Regions from separate parts of the Arthrobacter sp. PAMC 25486 genome, predicted to be linked through region 2. Evidence: riboswitches for the same ligand, from Rfam matches in the RefSeq annotation. Region 2 holds a riboswitch; the other holds the start of a gene.
What was found. Region 2 has a riboswitch for cyclic di-AMP ahead of art_RS23005 (transglycosylase). Riboswitches for the same ligand answer to the same signal wherever they lie in the genome.
Positions count from the first base shown of each region.

Region 1 (7,937 bases), 520 kb from region 2:
GTTGGTGTAGCCATGGCTGCCACCGGCTTGGTCCTGGCCGTCACGCTGCCTTCCGTGCAGGGCGTTGACACCGTTCAAGCCGCCCCGGAAAAGGCCGCCGCCGTTGAGATAGTTGTCACGGCCGGCGCCGAGATCCCCATTACTTTTGCCGCACCCGCCGTCACCAGCGCGTTGAACCCTGACGGTCAGCTCAAGGAGACCCTGAAGGTCAACGCCTCCAACGTCACCCCCCAGGCTTCCAAGGGCACGCTCTCCGGGCCGTTGGAGAACCTGGTGACCAGCTCACCGTTCGGTGGACGCATCAACCCCATCACCGGCCAGATGGGCGAGCAGCACACAGGCCAGGACTTCGCCATTGCCTGCGGCAACCAGGTACTTGCTGCAGCAGGCGGCGTTGTGACGTTCGCCGGCTGGCACCAATACGGCGGAGGCAACCGCGTGGTCGTGGACCACGGCAACGGCCTCTCAACGTCCTACAACCACATGAGCAGCATTGATGTGAAGGTCGGCCAGGAACTCCAGCGCGGGGGCAATGTGGGCCTCAGTGGCACCACGGGAGCCTCCACCGGCTGCCACCTGCACTTTGAAGTCATCGTCAACGACGAGACCGTCGATCCCATGGGCTGGCTTTAATTCCTCCACAGGTCACTTTTAGTTACGACTTAGACACATGACCGTGACCGTAACGTGACATTGGGAAAAATCTGTTGTACCGTCGTAATCGCGCCAACTCGAATAAAGTTGGCGCCCACGAGTAGATTGCCTAGCTCTGCCACTGCTCATGGTCCGTTCGTATCAATCGTCTGGCAGGGGCGGGGGAACCAATAATCGGATCTTGCACCATGTGCAAAGTCCTTGGGGTGAAGCCGCGAAGCGTTTATACTCTCCAAGAGGAAACTCTTGCAGTGTGCCAACGTGGAGCGGCCGGGTGACTCCCATCCGAATCCGACAGCTTACCTCGCAGGCATTGGGAGAGGAAACCTTCTTGGCTTCAAATACTGTCCTCGGGCGCCATCGCGCCGAGGTTGTTAAGACCGGCACGATGTCCACCCTCACGAAGACCGTTAGCTTGAACATCGGTGGAGTTGGACGTCAGGCCGCTGTTATCGCAGCAGCATCTGGACTTGTATTGACATCCGGCATCGCAGCAAATGCAGCTACTCCCACCGTGGAGCGCGCATCTGACGGTGCAACTACGCTGAACCTGAACACGGAACTTGCTTCCGCCATCACGGCAGCATCCACGGTGAAGATTTCGTTCGCCACCCCCGCAATCACCTCCACCCCGGCTCCTGTTGTTGAGGCACCGGCAGTTGTAGAGGTCAAGAGCAACGATGTTGTAGCAGTAGCAGAAGCCCCGGCCGCACCGGCCGCCGCTCTGGAGGCTCCGGCAGCCGCCCCCGTGGCAGCCCCCGAAGCCCCGGTAGAAGCTCCCGCCGCACCCGCACCGGTTGTAGAAGTAGTTCCTGAAGCAGCTCCGGCTCCTGTTGCCCAGAGCGGAATTGGTGCAACCATCGCCAGCGCCGCCTTGGCACAGCTTGGTGTTGCCCAGGATTGCACCGCACTGGTCAGGAACTCCCTGTCGGCTGTTGGAATATCCAACCCAGGCTGGCCTGCTGACTTCCTGCACCTGGGCCGGACAGTATCCGCTGCCGAAGCCCAGCCCGGTGACTTGATTTACTACGCAGACGGTGGCGCGGGCCTTGCCCACATCGCTGTTTACATTGGCAACGGCCAGGCCGTACACGGTGGATGGGACGGCTTCACAACAGCCGTATTCTCCGCCAACGTCGGTTCAGGTCCCGTTTTCATTGCGATGGGTCACTAAAGAACATTTTTACCCAATGAACCCCGTCTACGGACGGGGTTCATTGTTTTAAGCAGCCCGTCCGCTGCTCGTGAGCTGCCGGGGATTCGACGGCTGTGGAGGCGCGTGCCGTGCGAGTGTGGAGGCGCGTCCGGCGCGTTGAGTCCGGCCATCCGCAAGTTCTGACACCGATCCCGCGGTCTGATCCCGCCAATCCCGGAATCCCGGGATCAGAAAGCGGGATCGGTGTCATTTTCGCCGGTGAACCGGGTTCGGCATCGGGAAAGGGCTCCCGCCCAGCGAATGGAGGGTCCAGCGTCGCTAATCCTCGGAACGCGCCCGCGATTCGGCGCCTGTAGCAGTTGCTGGCTCCCGCGTCTGAGCCGAACCGTCTTCGGCACCGTGCCCGTCTCCACGTTCATGCTCGGGTCGCAGAGGCTGGCGGTCGATGCTGGTTGCCAGCGGGATCTCTTTGACGAACAGCAGCAGGATGCCCGCCACGAGCAGCAGCGGCACCATATAGACGAAGATCGGTGTCAGGGCGTCGTTGTAGGCGCCGATGACAATGGTCCGCACCTGCTCGGGCAGTTGACGCACGATTTCAGGGGTGAGCGAATTGATGCCCCCGGTGCCTTGCCCGCCTCCGCTGCCGGCCATGCGTGTGGTGAGGATGTCGGCCAGGCGGTGTGCAAACAAGCTGCCCACGACGGCGGACCCCAGCGACGCGCCGATTTGCCGGAAGTAGTTGTTGGATGCCGTGGCCATGCCCACCTGTGAATTGGGGAACTGGTTTTGCACAATCAACACCAGGATCTGCATCGAGGTGCCCAGCCCGATGCCCATGATGGCCAGATAGGCGCAGATGACCCAGATCGGCATGGTGGGCGTCATGGTCGAGAGCAGCACCAACGCACCGGCCACGATGAACATGCCGGTGATGGGCAGCCACTTGTACCGGCCCGTCCTGCTGACCAGCTGTCCGGAGCCGATCGAGGTTACGAGCAGTCCTGCCATCATGGGGATCATGAGGAAGCCGGCCTGGGTGGCGTTGGCGCCGGTGACCATCTGCAGATAGGTGGGCAGGTAGGCGAGGGTGCCAAACATGGCGATGCCTGTGATCAGCCCGGCAGCAGTGGTCAGGTTGAAGTTGCGATCCTTGAACAGATGCAACGACATGATGGGGTGCGCGGCCTTGTGCTCCACCCAGACAAACAACAGCGCAGCCAGCACAGTGCCCACACCCATGCCAATGATCTGCGGGGAGTTCCAGTCGTACTTCGTCCCGCCCCAGGTGCTGACCAACACCAACAGCGTTGAGGTGATGCCCAGCAACGCCATGCCGGCCACATCCACGCGTGCCTTCACCCGCGGATGGGCAGGCAGCCGCAGGAAGAACACGGCCGAAATGATGGCCAGGATGCCCAGCGGAATGTTCATCCACAGCCCCCAGCGCCAGCCGATCCCGTCGGTGAACCAGCCGCCCAGCAGCGGTCCGGCCACCGACGACAGCGCAAACACGCCGCCCATGATGCCCATGTAGCGGCCACGTTCACGGGCCGGCACGACGTCGGCAATGATGGCCTGTGAGAGCAGCATCAAGCCGCCGCCGCCGAGCCCCTGGACACCGCGGCCAATGATCAGCCACGTCATGTCCTGGGCGAAACCACCAATGATCGATCCGAGAATGAACACCGAAATGGCGCCAATGAACAACCCCTTGCGGCCCATGAGGTCGCCCAACTTGCCATAGATGGGCAGCATGATGGTGGAGGCCAGAATATAGATCGTAATGACCCACAGCATCTCGTTTACGCCGTTCAGCTCGCCAACAATGGTGGGCAGCGCGGTGCTGAAAATGGTCTGGTCGAGCGAGGCGAGCAGCATGGTGAGCATGAGCCCGGCAAACACCAGCAGAATGCTTCGGCGGTCGCTCTCGGTGGGTGGGTGGACTGTTTGAGTGGTTGCGCTCATGACAAATTCCTAGCGCCGGATGGTTTGGAGGCGGCTGTGGGTTCGGTGATGAAGTACGACGGCGTGCTGCCGCAGGCTTGGCCATGCGGCGCCGGCTTGCGCCGGGGGCGCCTCAGCGACGCCGGAAATCAGTGTGTCAAGGCGGGCTTAAGGCCAGTGTTCGTTGGCGGTGATGCGCTTGATGAGCTCGGAGGCGGTGCGGACCAGAACTTCGCGGGAGTCGGTGAAATTTCCCGCCACCCACTTTTGCAGGGCAAAGCGCAGAGCGCCGGAGACCAGGGCCACGATCATGCGGGCCTCGTCCTCAAGGTCCGGGGTGGCCTGGATGCTGCGGCCGTCCCGGCGGAAGCGGTCCATAACGTAGCCCACAAAGAGGTCTTCCGTCTCGCTGATTCTGGCCTTTTCCTTGTCCAGGAGCTCCGGTGTCCGGTGGATGAGCTGGTGCCGGGCCTGGAACAATTCCAGGTTGCTTTCCGCCTCCACGAACGTCCCGGCGATCAAGTCGAACAGGCCGGCAAAAACGCTCGAGCCGCCGCCTGCCACGAACGCCTCGAGTACTTCCCGGCCGGGCAGCGGCTTGCGGGGGCTGATGTAAACGCCTTCCTTGCTGCCGAAATAGTTGAAGAAGGTGCGTGCAGAGACGTCGCTCGCGGCACAGATCAAGTCCACCGTGACGTTTTCATAGCCGTGCTCCAGGCCCAACTCGATAGCAGCGCGGCGGATGGCTAGGCGCGTGGCTGCGCGCTTTCTTTCCCGCAGGGTCTCGCCGGCTGGTGCGGGCGGGGCAGGCATGCCTGACGTTTCGGCGGCCGGTGTTGGCGGCAGGGCCGGTGTTGCCGGGGATGCGGTGACGCTCATTGCGGCTCCAAAGGGTGCAGCGTGTGCCGCATATTTCCTATCGGCACAAACACCAGCATAAGTTCACTTTCTGCAAATATGCAGTGAGTGCACAATTATTTTCCGGTGAACTGCCACCGCCGCTTCATCCAACGCCCCCACGGTCCTTCGCCGCTACGATGGGCACATGACTGAGCATGAACAGCCTCCCCTGCAGGCGCTGATCCTGGCCGGCGGCAAGTCCCGGCGCCTTGGCGGGGTGCCCAAGGCCGGGCTCATGGTGGAGGGCAGGACGCTGCTGGCCCGCACCGTGGATGCTGCGGCACGCGTGCTCGCCGGACAGCTGCAAATGGCGCAGACGCGCGCATCCCGGATGCCAACTGCCCAGGCGGCCACAGCGCAGGGCGGGGGAGGAGTGGAAGGGGGGATCGTCGTCGTGGGTCCCGTGGTCTGCATCGCAGAGTGGCTGGAAGGATCCGCGGCTCGCCAACACGCCACGGCGGTGCAGGAGGACCCGCCGTTTTCGGGCCCTGCGGCCGGCATCGCCGCCGGTCTTGAAGCGCTGGCGGCAACGGCTGGGTACGTGCTGGTCCTGGCATGCGACATGCCGCGGGCAGGGGAAGTGGCGCGGCTTTTGGTGGCGGAATTGGTCAATTGCGCGCCGGGGCAGGGCGTCATGGCGGTGGCCGACGGGCGCAAACAGCCCCTCGCAGCGATCTATCCGCTGGCGGAGCTGCGCAAAGAGGTGGCTGCGGCGCGGGCGGCACACCGGCTGGAGAATGCCTCGGTTTTCTCCTTGGTTGCTAGTGTGAACATGAAAGAATGTGCCGTGCCGTCCGGGCTGGCGGCCGACATTGACACCTGGGAGGACGCCCGCGCGCAGGGTATTGGCGCGGCGCCGACCACCGCGGAAGGACAGCAGTTGGAGAACCACGACGAGCTCTTGCAGGCATGGACGCAAAAGTTGCTGGCGGCATTCGAGCTGGCCGACCTTGACGTCGACATCCACGCGGTGCTGAACCTGGCAGGAGTGGCAGCCCACTCGATCGTGCGCCCCGCTGCACCGCTGACCACCTTTGTGGCCGGCATGGCCGCGGGCATGGCCGCGGGATCGGGCCAGACGGATGAGGCAACGGCCATGAAGGCCGCCCTGAGACTGGCGAAAAAGCTCTCCGCTGCAGAGGCCCCGGTGGCTGCAAGTGCGCCGGAGGGACCGGCTGCAAGTGCGCCAGCTGCTGCGGCGCCGGACGCCGCCGGCGAAGTTCCCGCCGCGGAATAATTCCTCCATGGCTGAACAGGAAAGCAGGCCTGCACCCGGGGTGCCTGGCGTAGTGCCCACCGCCGCGGAGGGGACAGCCGCGCCTGACTCGGCCGAAGCGCCAGCCGCGCCCGGCGCAGCTGGCGAGGTGTCCGGCGTCGTGCTTCCCCACACCTGGGAAGAAGCGCGCGAGATTGCCTGGGATGTGACGTCCCCGCTGCCCGCCCACACGGTTGCGCTGGGCACAGCGTTGGGGCGGATTCTCGCCGCCGACGTGCACTCGCTGCACGCCATGCCGCACTATGCGTCGTCGGCCATGGACGGGTGGGCCGTGGCCGGCAGCCCGCCGTGGATTCTGGCCGAGCCGGGCGCGCGGCTGGCCCCGGGGCAGGCGGTGCCGATCGTGACCGGCGGGCTGATTCCCACCGGTGCGAAGGCTGTTTTGCGCAGTGAATCGGGGCTGTTGTCAACGGATGCGGAAGGCCTGCCGGTTGTAGTCCTTGGCGGTGGCGCGCGCCCCGGCGAACCAAAAAACGGCCAGCACATCCGGCCTGGCGGCCAGGAAGCGTCGGCGCAGGAACTGCTGATCACGGCCGGCACCACCTTGAACCCGGCCCACATTTCCCTCGCGGCCCTGGGCGGGCACGACGAACTACCGGTATTGGGCCGGCCCGCCGTGAAGATTGTTTTGACGGGGGATGAAGTGGTTGCCCAGGGCATCCCCGATCCGGGGTTTGTGCGCGACGCCTTTTCGCCGCAGCTGGGCGCCGTGGTGGGCATGCTTGGCGGCGCTGTTGTGGGCCTGCAGCGGGCGGCGGACAACTTGGCCTCCATGCTCGACGCGCTGGCCGACGACGAGGATGATCCCGCCGACATCGTCATCACGACCGGGGCCACCGGGCATTCCACGGCCGATTTCCTGCGCGAGGCCATCCTGGCCTTGGACGGCACGTTCCATGTTCCGCACATCGCCATGCGGCCAGGACACCCCACGCTGCTGGCCGAACTGCCCGACGGCCGCTTCATTGTTGGCCTGCCCGGCAACCCGTTGGCGGCCATGGTGGGGCTGCTGACACTCGGCGCCCCGCTGCTGGCCAAGATGGGGAGCCTGCCGTGCCCGGAGGTCGGCGAGGTGGCGTGCGGTTCGCCCATCAAGGCGTACCACGGGCCCACGCGGCTCATGCCCTACCGCCTCGTCTACGGCCTGGCCTCGCCGTGCGCCCACACGGATTCGGCCATGATGCGCGGGCTCGCGTCGGCCGACGGCATCATGGTTGTCCCGCCGCACGGGGCAAAAATGGGTGAATCCCTGCCTGCAATTCCGCTGCCGTGGAACTGACGCCCCGGGTGGAGCTGGCGTTCACCTGCCCCGACGGGCGGGAACTGCAGGGCACGCTGTTTCAGGTGCCCGACGGCGTCGAACGGCTGGGCACGGTGGTCATCGGCTGCGCCACCGCCGTGAAGGCCAACTACTACCAGCGCTATGCCGCGTTTTTGGCCACCGCCGGATTCACCGCCATCACCTTCGACTACCGGGGGATCGGGGAGTCCCGGGGCGGATCATTGCGCGGGCAGACGATTCGCTGGTACGAGTGGGGCTCGCTGGACATCGACACGGTGCTCGCTTGGGCTTTTGCGCACGACGGCGGCCTGCCGGTGAATTTCGTGGGCCACAGCTTTGGCGGCTTCGGCGTGGGACTGGCCGAACGTGCAGATTCCCTGGGCCGGATCCTCACCGTCGGTGCCCAGCATGCGTATTGGCGCGACCTCACCCTCCGGCACCAGGCCGGACACTGGGGCCGGGCCGCACTCATGCTGCCGCTAATCCCGATTTTTGGATATTTCCCGGCGAAGCGGCTGGGCCTCATGGAGGACCTGCCCGCCGGCGTGGCCCTTGACTGGGCCCGTTCCCGCAAGGATTTTACGACGGCGGCCCGTGGCCCCCAGCGCACCGCCCTGCTCGCGCACCAGGCTTCCGTGACGGCGCCGATCCTCGCCCTTGCCCCGGACGATGACTCCTACGCAACCCTCCCCGCCATGGAACGCGCCGTCGCCTCCACACCC
Region 1 covers NZ_CP007595.1:3,879,658-3,887,594, forward strand. The annotation lists gene art_RS21260 (M23 family metallopeptidase) at 1-633, shown strand, start outside; cyclic di-AMP (ydaO/yuaA leader) riboswitch at 784-981, shown strand; gene art_RS17565 (NlpC/P60 family protein) at 1,043-1,828, shown strand; gene art_RS17570 (MDR family MFS transporter) at 2,129-3,778, opposite strand; gene art_RS21265 (TetR/AcrR family transcriptional regulator) at 3,926-4,636, opposite strand; gene art_RS17580 (NTP transferase domain-containing protein) at 4,803-5,894, shown strand; gene art_RS17585 (molybdopterin molybdotransferase MoeA) at 5,902-7,212, shown strand; gene art_RS17590 (alpha/beta fold hydrolase) at 7,203-7,937, shown strand, end outside.
Region 1: another riboswitch for cyclic di-AMP. It lies ahead of art_RS17565 (NlpC/P60 family protein); the one in region 2 lies ahead of art_RS23005 (transglycosylase).

Region 2 (7,937 bases):
GAACACCAGGACCATGATCATCAGCAGGTCCGGGCGCTGGCGGATATAGACCAGCCCCTCCCGAATCTGCCCCTTGGCCCGCGGCACGTGCACCGTCGGCACCAGCTCATGGGCACGCATCCGCCACAATGAAAGGATGACGGCAGCGAAGCTTGCCGCATTTATCAAAAACGCCGGCCCGGTACCCACCAGGGCGATGACAAGTCCGGCCACGCCGGGGCCGGCCAGGCGGGCCAGGTTGAAGGAGGCGCTATTAAGTGCGACGGCGTTCGGCACGTCTTCCTTGCCGACGACCTCCGAGACAAACGCCTGCCGGGACGGGGCATCAAAGGCGCTGGCCACGCCCAGCAGGAGCGCCAATACATACACGTGCCACAGTTGTACAGACCCGGTGACCACCAATATTCCCAACAAAAGCGCACAAAACCCCATACAGGTCTGCGTGACCAGCAGCAGCTTGCGCTTGTTGACCCTGTCCCCCAACAGGCCCGCATAGGGCCCAAGGAACACGATGGGCAGGAACTGCAGGCCGGTGACAATGCCGGCGGCCGTGCCTGAATTATTGGTCAAAACCGTCAGCACCAGCCAGTCTTGAGCCACGCGCTGCATCCAGGTGCCAATGTTGGACACCAGCGCACCCGTCACCCAGAGCCGGTAATTGCGGACCCGCAATGCGCGGAACATGGAATTCATCTAGGCGCTCATCTCCTGCAGAATCATGGCCGCCTCATGCAGGGTCGCTCGCTCCTGCGGGGTCAGGGCCGCCACCTGCTTCGCCAGCCAGGCCGTCCGCTTCGAGCGGGCACGCAGCAATGCTGCCGCGCCTGGCTCCGTGATCCGCACCAGCACCTGGCGCTTGTCCTGCGGGTTCTCTTCCCGGCCGACAAAGCCGGCCACATCCAACGCATTCACTATCCGGGTCATGGATGGCGCCTGGATCTGTTCCCGGGCGGCCAGCTGCCCCACCGTGAGCGGACTGGCCAAAATTCCGGCAAGCACCGAATACTGCCCCGGACTGATTTCGCGCGTTGCCGCCTCCGCCCGCAACCGCCTTGAGGTGCGCATGATCGCAACCCGCAACTCGGCCGCCAACGCCCCAACACCTATGGGCTTTCCGGTTTTGCGCCCACCCAGCCCCGAAGCAACGGGACCGTCGGCACGTGGCGAGGGGTCCGGCGTCGAACTTTCAGGGGAAAAATCAGTCATGGATGCTCAGCTGCCTCGAGGTATTTGGTTCCGTATCTTCAACTTTCATGGTAGATCGTTAGCATTGCTAAGTAAATGTCCGTTTGCTCACCCTGCTACAAAGGTCGTTACCAAAATGTGACACATGGTCTCGTTTCGGTTAAAGTGGAAAGAGTGCCGTCTGAACCAAGCGTGGTTCATGGCATTGATGGACGGCTCGCCGAGCTCTGCCGCCGCCCATTTCCATCGAGAAACATGGCAGAGACGGGGGACCCAATTTTTGCGGGCCTCCTCAATGTGGAGACCCTTGGGGTTAAGCCGGTGCAGTGATTTTCAAAGACTGCGGCGGCCGGATTCTCTAGTCCGTTCCCGACAGCTCACCTCGCAGGCGTAGAGAGGCTCCCTCATGTCTGCTGCTCCGCAGCGCGGCCGTCGCCGTGCCGAACCAGTCCGCCGCCCGTCGATTTTTGGGCACGCATCAGCCCGCACAGGCGCCCGCACCGCCGGGCACGCCGCCGCGGCACCCGCCTCTCCCGGCGCCACGGCCGTCAGTGCCACGGCCAAGTGCATGGCTGCACTGGCCGTCGTTGGCGCGCTCGTCGCCGCCGGCGGCGTCGCCGCGCAGATCGGCGCACCGTCCGGCCCCGACAGCCTGGCCAGCGTGGTCTCTGCCGCCGAGGCACCGGCAACCGTTCCGGGCGGTTCATCCCCGGCCGTTTCCGCCCCGCTTGACGCCGCCATCACCTTCCCGGGCGTGAACGTCACCTCGAGCGCCTCAGCAGCCCCGGTCCCCGTGAAGGCCGAGGCCGATGCCGTCAAGCCCGTGGCCGTTGACGATCCCGCCGGCGCCCAGGCCTACGCCGCCGGCCAGCTTGGCTCCTTCGGCTGGGGCGCCGACCAGATGAGCTGCCTGACCCAGCTCTGGCAGCGCGAATCCGAGTGGCTTACCTCGGCAGAAAACGTCTCCAGCGGCGCGTACGGCATTGCCCAGTCCCTGCCCGCCAGCAAAATGGAAAGCACCGGCAGCGACTGGTCCACCAACTATGAAACCCAGATCCGCTGGGGGCTCGGCTACATTCAGGGCCGCTACGGGTCACCCTGCGGCGCCTGGGGCCACTCGAACGCCGTGGGCTGGTACTGATTCCCATCGGCCTGCTGCCCATCCCCGGCGGCACCGTCGAGCTGCGTGATGCCCGCTCGGGCACGTCCCGCCTGGTCACGCTGGCCCCTTTGAGCTGGGCCGCACGCACATCACCGACGGCTTTGTGGCACCAGGTGATGGCCGACGGCGGGAGCCCGCCATCCGCCGTCGGCCTTCCTGCGCACCCGGTCACCTGGTTTCGGGCCGGCCGGTTTTGCAATGCGGCCTCCGGCCTGGCGGGGACGTCCGCACCAACGTACGGTTCGCTCGCGGAGATTGCGTGGACGGCGCTCAACGGCGTGCCGGGCCCGCAGCCGTTGGCCGGGAAACTGCCCCATGGTTTTGGCGTGTTCGCCAGGCTCGGCAAGGTCTGAAAATGGTGTTGGGACTATGCCGACACGGCACGTTATGGGGCCACCGAAGTCTGCTCGGGGCCGGCTGGGACGATCCGATCTGGAGCGCCCGGGCAGCAATGCGCAGGGGCAACGCGCCCGATGCAGTGCTGGCGGATGTGGGGTTCCGGGTTACGCACGGAGCTGTTGGATCGTCCGGTGCCGAGGATGGAACTGGGGGCGTTGGTTCGGCCGACGCGCAGGGCTGATCGCATGCGGCCGACCACGAAAAAGCCGCCGTTTGACGCAATTGCCATGGTTTGAACCATCGCAATTGCGTCAAACGGCGGCTTTTCCCACGAACTGTGGCACTGTGCCAGCCAGTGGACGAGTTGGTTAGTCCACCACGCCGTAGAGGCGGTCGCCGGCGTCGCCGAGGCCCGGGACAATGTAGGAGTTTTCATCCAGGCCCTCGTCGATCGCGGCCAGGACCACGTGGACGTTATCGCGCCCGCCGTGGGCCGCTTCCAGCTTCGCCAGGCCTTCCGGGGCGGCAAGCAGGCAGATGCAGGTGATGTCCGCGGCGCCGCGGTCAAAGAGGAACTTGAACGCCTCAATCAGGGTGGCCCCGGTGGCCAGCATGGGGTCCAGCACGTATACCTGCCGTCCGGTGAGATCTTCCGGCAGGCGTTCGGCATAGGTGATGGCCTCGAGGGTTTCCTCATTGCGGGCCATGCCCAGGAAGCCAACCTCGGCGGTGGGCAGCAGGCGGGTCATGCCCTCGAGCATGCCCAGGCCGGCGCGCAGGATCGGCACCACCAGGGGCGTGGGCTTGACCAGCCCGGTACCAATGGTGGACGTCACTGGCGTCTCAATATTCACCGGCTGGACCCGCACCCCGCGCGTGGCTTCATAGGCCAGCAGGGTCACCAATTCTTCGGTGAGCTGACGAAAAACGGGTGACGGTGTGTTCTTGTCTCGAAGGACCGTCAACTTGTGGGCAATAAGCGGATGATCCGCAACCAGTACGCGCATGAATAAAAGCTACCATTGAGCCGTGCCCAACACATCGAATTTTCGCCCGATCGAGACCACCACCACGGTTTTACATGCCCAATGGATGGGTCTTGCACTCGCTGAAGCCCAGCGTGCCCTGACAACGGCGGATGTGCCAATTGGCGCCGTCGTGCTTGGGCCCGACGGGGAAGTCCTGGGTTTGGGCCGCAATGAACGTGAGGCACACGGGGACCCGACGGCGCACGCCGAGATCGTGGCGATCCGCGAGGCGGCCACGAAACTGGGGTCGTGGCGGCTGGCCGGCTGCACGCTCGTGGTGACGCTGGAGCCGTGCACCATGTGTGCCGGGGCAATTGTCCTGGCGAGGGTGCCGCGGGTCGTTTTTGGGGCGTGGGATGAGAAAGCCGGCGCGGCGGGGTCGGTGTTTGATGTGCTGCGCGAGCGGCGCCTCAACCACTGGGTCGAGGTGTTTCCGGGCGTGCGCGAGGACGAATGCGCGGCGCTTTTGCGGGACTTTTTTACCAGCCACCGCCAATAGCTTCAACACCGCCGGCAGCTTCAGGGCTCTCAGGGCTCGATCGTGAGCGGCTTCGAGGGCAGCGTGCAGGAGGCCAGTTCGATGTCCGGCGCAGCATCGGCGCCCACACCGGGGTTACCCATCCGGTTGTTCCGTCCGGTGTCGTCGCACCAGTCGAGGTTCCACGGGTAGGCGTTCACCGCGCCTTGGCCGGGGACGGCAGAATCGGGGACCTTGACGGCGGCACTGAACCCTCCGGCGTCGTTCATGGGGGCCAGGGTATCCACTACTTTTTCACCCGAACCGTCGGTGATTTCCAGCAGGATCTGTGCGTCGGCGCCGTAGCGGGGGTCGCAGTCGGCGTCGTCGGCCTTGACGGTGAGGTTCCCGCCGGGCCGGATGGTGTCGGCGCTGATCGAGAACGGTGGCGGCATGCAGCCCGAGCCCTGAGGCGCCGCCCCGGGAGTCCCACCGCAGCCTCCCGTAGTGAGCACCGCTGCGGCAATGACCCCCGACAGCACCCAATTCAGTCCAGCCATTGCTTCTCCCCCTGTTTCACCGCGCCTTTTACCGCGCCGCTGCGTTGAGTGCGTCGATCCGTTTTTGCCGGCTCGACGCCGAATCCAGGCTGAAGGAGCGGAAATCGCCCAGATCCTCGCGAACCCATGATTCAATCTCTTCCACCTTATCGTTGACCGCCAGGGTGGGTGGCTCGAAAGTCCAGTGGGCCAGGCGTTCCTGACCGGGGTCGTACTGCCACAGCCCGATGATCCGGCCGCGGTCAACGATGGGGTGGTCGGGCAGGTCGGCCGTCAGGGCGAGTTTTTCCTTGCCGATGGCCAGGCCGCGGTCCTCCTCGGCGACGTGGTCCGCCGAGTTGCGGCGCAGCAGGAACAAGGAATCGGAGCCGGCGAGCAACTGGATCTGCTCCTCCTGGGGTGCCGTGAACGTTGCAGCCGCCTCGACGTCTTCCGGCAGCATCCACAGCCCGTCCGGATCGACGACTGTGGATTCCACCGCGTTGACGGCTGCGAGCGCCGCCTTGGTCTGCGCCACGGTGAAGGCCGTGAACCACTGGGTCTGCTTGAGTGTGGCGCCGCCGGTCCAGCGCAGGTAGTTCTCCATCAGTTTTGCCCGGGCCTGTTCCGGCGATTCCTCCGGGGCCGGCAGTCCCCAGGCCGTGTAGGCGTAGCGCTGCACGTCCAGCCGGCCGTTGAGGGGTACGCGGCGGATGCGGCCGTCGGCCTGCAACAGTCCCAGCGCTGTGGGGAGCGTGGTTGAGGCGCCCTTCTTCTTGCCTTCCTCGCCCAGGCTTCGCACGGCACTGCCCAACTTGTCTTTGAGTACTTTAGGGTCAAGCGGGAGCGTCGAATCCTGGAGCAATTCGAGCACCCGCTCCTCAAGGTCCTTGAGCTCTTGCCGGTCGACGCCGAGCTTGTCCAGCACCTTGGCGGTTGCTTCGGCCGCTCCCTGCCCAAGGGACAGTCCCCACGCGAAGTCGTCCGCGCCCAGGACATAGGTGCAGCCGCGCGCCGTCGGTAGTTCATGGATGCGCAGGGCCGCCATGTCGGCGTCGGCTTGTTCCCTGCGGATGCCAGCACGGGAGAAGAGTGTCAGGTAGGGGTTGGCGCCGCCGATGGAGCGTGCCCAGCCTGTTTTGCCGAGCACGTCGGCGGCGCTGCTGCCCGCCAGCGATCCGTCCAAGCCTTGTTTGTGCCAGCTCCAGGCACGCCGCGTTGCATTGTCCATGTGCCCATCTTGCACCCTTTCAACGGCGGCGGGGCCGCCCATTTTTGTTGTACGGCGTTGACCCGGTAAGGTTGACGCGTTGGTGACGTGTCCGAGCGGCCGAAGGTGCAACACTCGAAATGTTGTTCAGGTGTGAGCCTGACGTGGGTTCAAATCCCACCGTCACCGCCAAGTGGCAAGGCCCCTGCTTCCCTTTGTTTATAAGGAAAGTGGGGGTTTTGTTTTGCCCGGAATCAGGCTGGTGGCAACATTCTGCCCAGGTTTGAAATTGAAACCGGGGCAAACCCGCGAACCGCCCCAAAAGAAGATACGCCGTTCTCGCAGGCCCCCGTTCTGGCGGCGCTGACGGTGTTGCCAGTCCGTTGGTAGAGCTCAGCAGTCACCCGCGCGGCCTCATCTGCGGCAACTTGGCCGGAATTGGTAAGCTTAAACATCCGCCGATGCCTTCGGCGAGCATTTTTCGTTGTGCACCGCACCAGCGCGGCAGCAAAGCAACGTCGATCCCGGCCCGGATTCTCATGGCCGTTGAACAAAGGAAACCAGTGGGTACTCAAGCAAAAGCACAGTCCGCAGCACACGCCTCTGAAAGCACCAGCGGCGACATGGCCGGCAACATCATTGGCGGTGCGGCAGTGCTCATCGGCGTCGTGGGTTTTGGCCTCTTGATCTTTTTTGGCATGTAAGAACACAGCGCTTCGCAAAACGCCCATCGGAGTTTCCGGTGGGCGTTTTTTACGTTCCAGCCACATGAACCAGCCGCCTCCATATCCATCGGACACAGAAAACTCCCAGCAACCACCCAGCCTCCGCGGCGGCGGATGCCGGAGAATGGGAACATGTCCAGTTCTGCATCCGAAGCCACAACACAGGCGTCAGCATCCGTCACACCCGAGTCAGCACCCGCACAAAAATCGGCGCCCCTGCCCAAGCTGACCCGTGCGGACGGTGAACCCATCCGCGCCCTCGTGGTCGACGATGAACCCGAGCTGGCCGACCTCATGCGCCGCGGCCTGGAAATGACCGGCTGGGAGGTCAAAACCGCCAACGACGGCTTTGCCGCGATAAAGATCGCCCGCGAATTCGTGCCGGACGTGCTGGTCCTGGATGTCATGATGCCGGGCATGGACGGTGTCGAGCTGCTACAAAAACTTCGCACGATCTACCCGGACGTCCCCGCCCTGTTCCTGACCGCCAAGGATGCCGTCTCTGACAGGGTGACGGGTCTGCAGTCCGGCGGCGACGACTATGTCACCAAGCCGTTCAGCATGAAGGAGGTGCTGCTGCGGCTGCACCGGGTTGTACAACGTTCCGGCATCACGGCCCCGCAGTTCGCGCTCCTCACCGTCGGGGACCTGACCCTGAACAAGGACACCAAGTCCGTCCAACGTGCCGGTACCGAGATCCCCCTGACAACCACCGAGTTTGAACTACTGAAATTTCTCATGGAAAACCCGCGGCATGTGTTGAGCAAGTCCCGCATCCTGGACCGCGTCTGGAACTACGACTTCGGCGGCCAAAGCAACATCGTGGAACTCTATATTTCCTACCTGCGCAAGAAGATCGACGCCGACCACCCACCCATGATCCACACCGTCAGAGGCTCCGGCTACGTGATCAAGCCATGCCAATAACCAATCCCAGAATCCAGCATCTGCTGCGTCCCACCGGCTGGCACCTGAGCACCCGCCTCGTCTCCGTCATGCTCGCCCTGCTCACCGTCATTTGCGTCCTGGTGGGCCTGGTCAGCTACGCCGCGCTGAGCATGACGGTGAACAGCCAGCTGGACTCCTCCCTGCAACAGGCCTCCGTGCGCACCGCCGCGTTCTACACCAGCCAAGCCGGAGCCGGTCTCCCCGATCCCCTCGATGCCCGTGCCACCAGCGCAGGCCAGTTGAGCGCGGTCCTGAGCAACGGCGTCGTGCATTATGCAGGCATCCTCTCACCAACTGGCGCACGCCAACAGCTCACCACAGCGGATGCCGACATCCTTTCAAAC
Region 2 covers NZ_CP007595.1:3,357,037-3,364,973, reverse strand. The annotation lists gene art_RS15420 (MFS transporter) at 1-693, opposite strand, end outside; gene art_RS15415 (MarR family winged helix-turn-helix transcriptional regulator) at 694-1,206, opposite strand; cyclic di-AMP (ydaO/yuaA leader) riboswitch at 1,410-1,588, shown strand; gene art_RS23005 (transglycosylase) at 1,592-2,326, shown strand; gene art_RS21775 (hypothetical protein) at 2,416-2,700, shown strand; gene upp (uracil phosphoribosyltransferase) at 3,055-3,693, opposite strand; gene tadA (tRNA adenosine(34) deaminase TadA) at 3,716-4,213, shown strand; gene art_RS15390 (hypothetical protein) at 4,243-4,731, opposite strand; gene art_RS15385 (crosslink repair DNA glycosylase YcaQ family protein) at 4,760-5,941, opposite strand; tRNA gene art_RS15380 (tRNA-Ser) at 6,023-6,112, shown strand; gene art_RS22305 (hypothetical protein) at 6,484-6,624, shown strand; gene art_RS15375 (response regulator transcription factor) at 6,778-7,572, shown strand; gene art_RS15370 (cell wall metabolism sensor histidine kinase WalK) at 7,563-7,937, shown strand, end outside.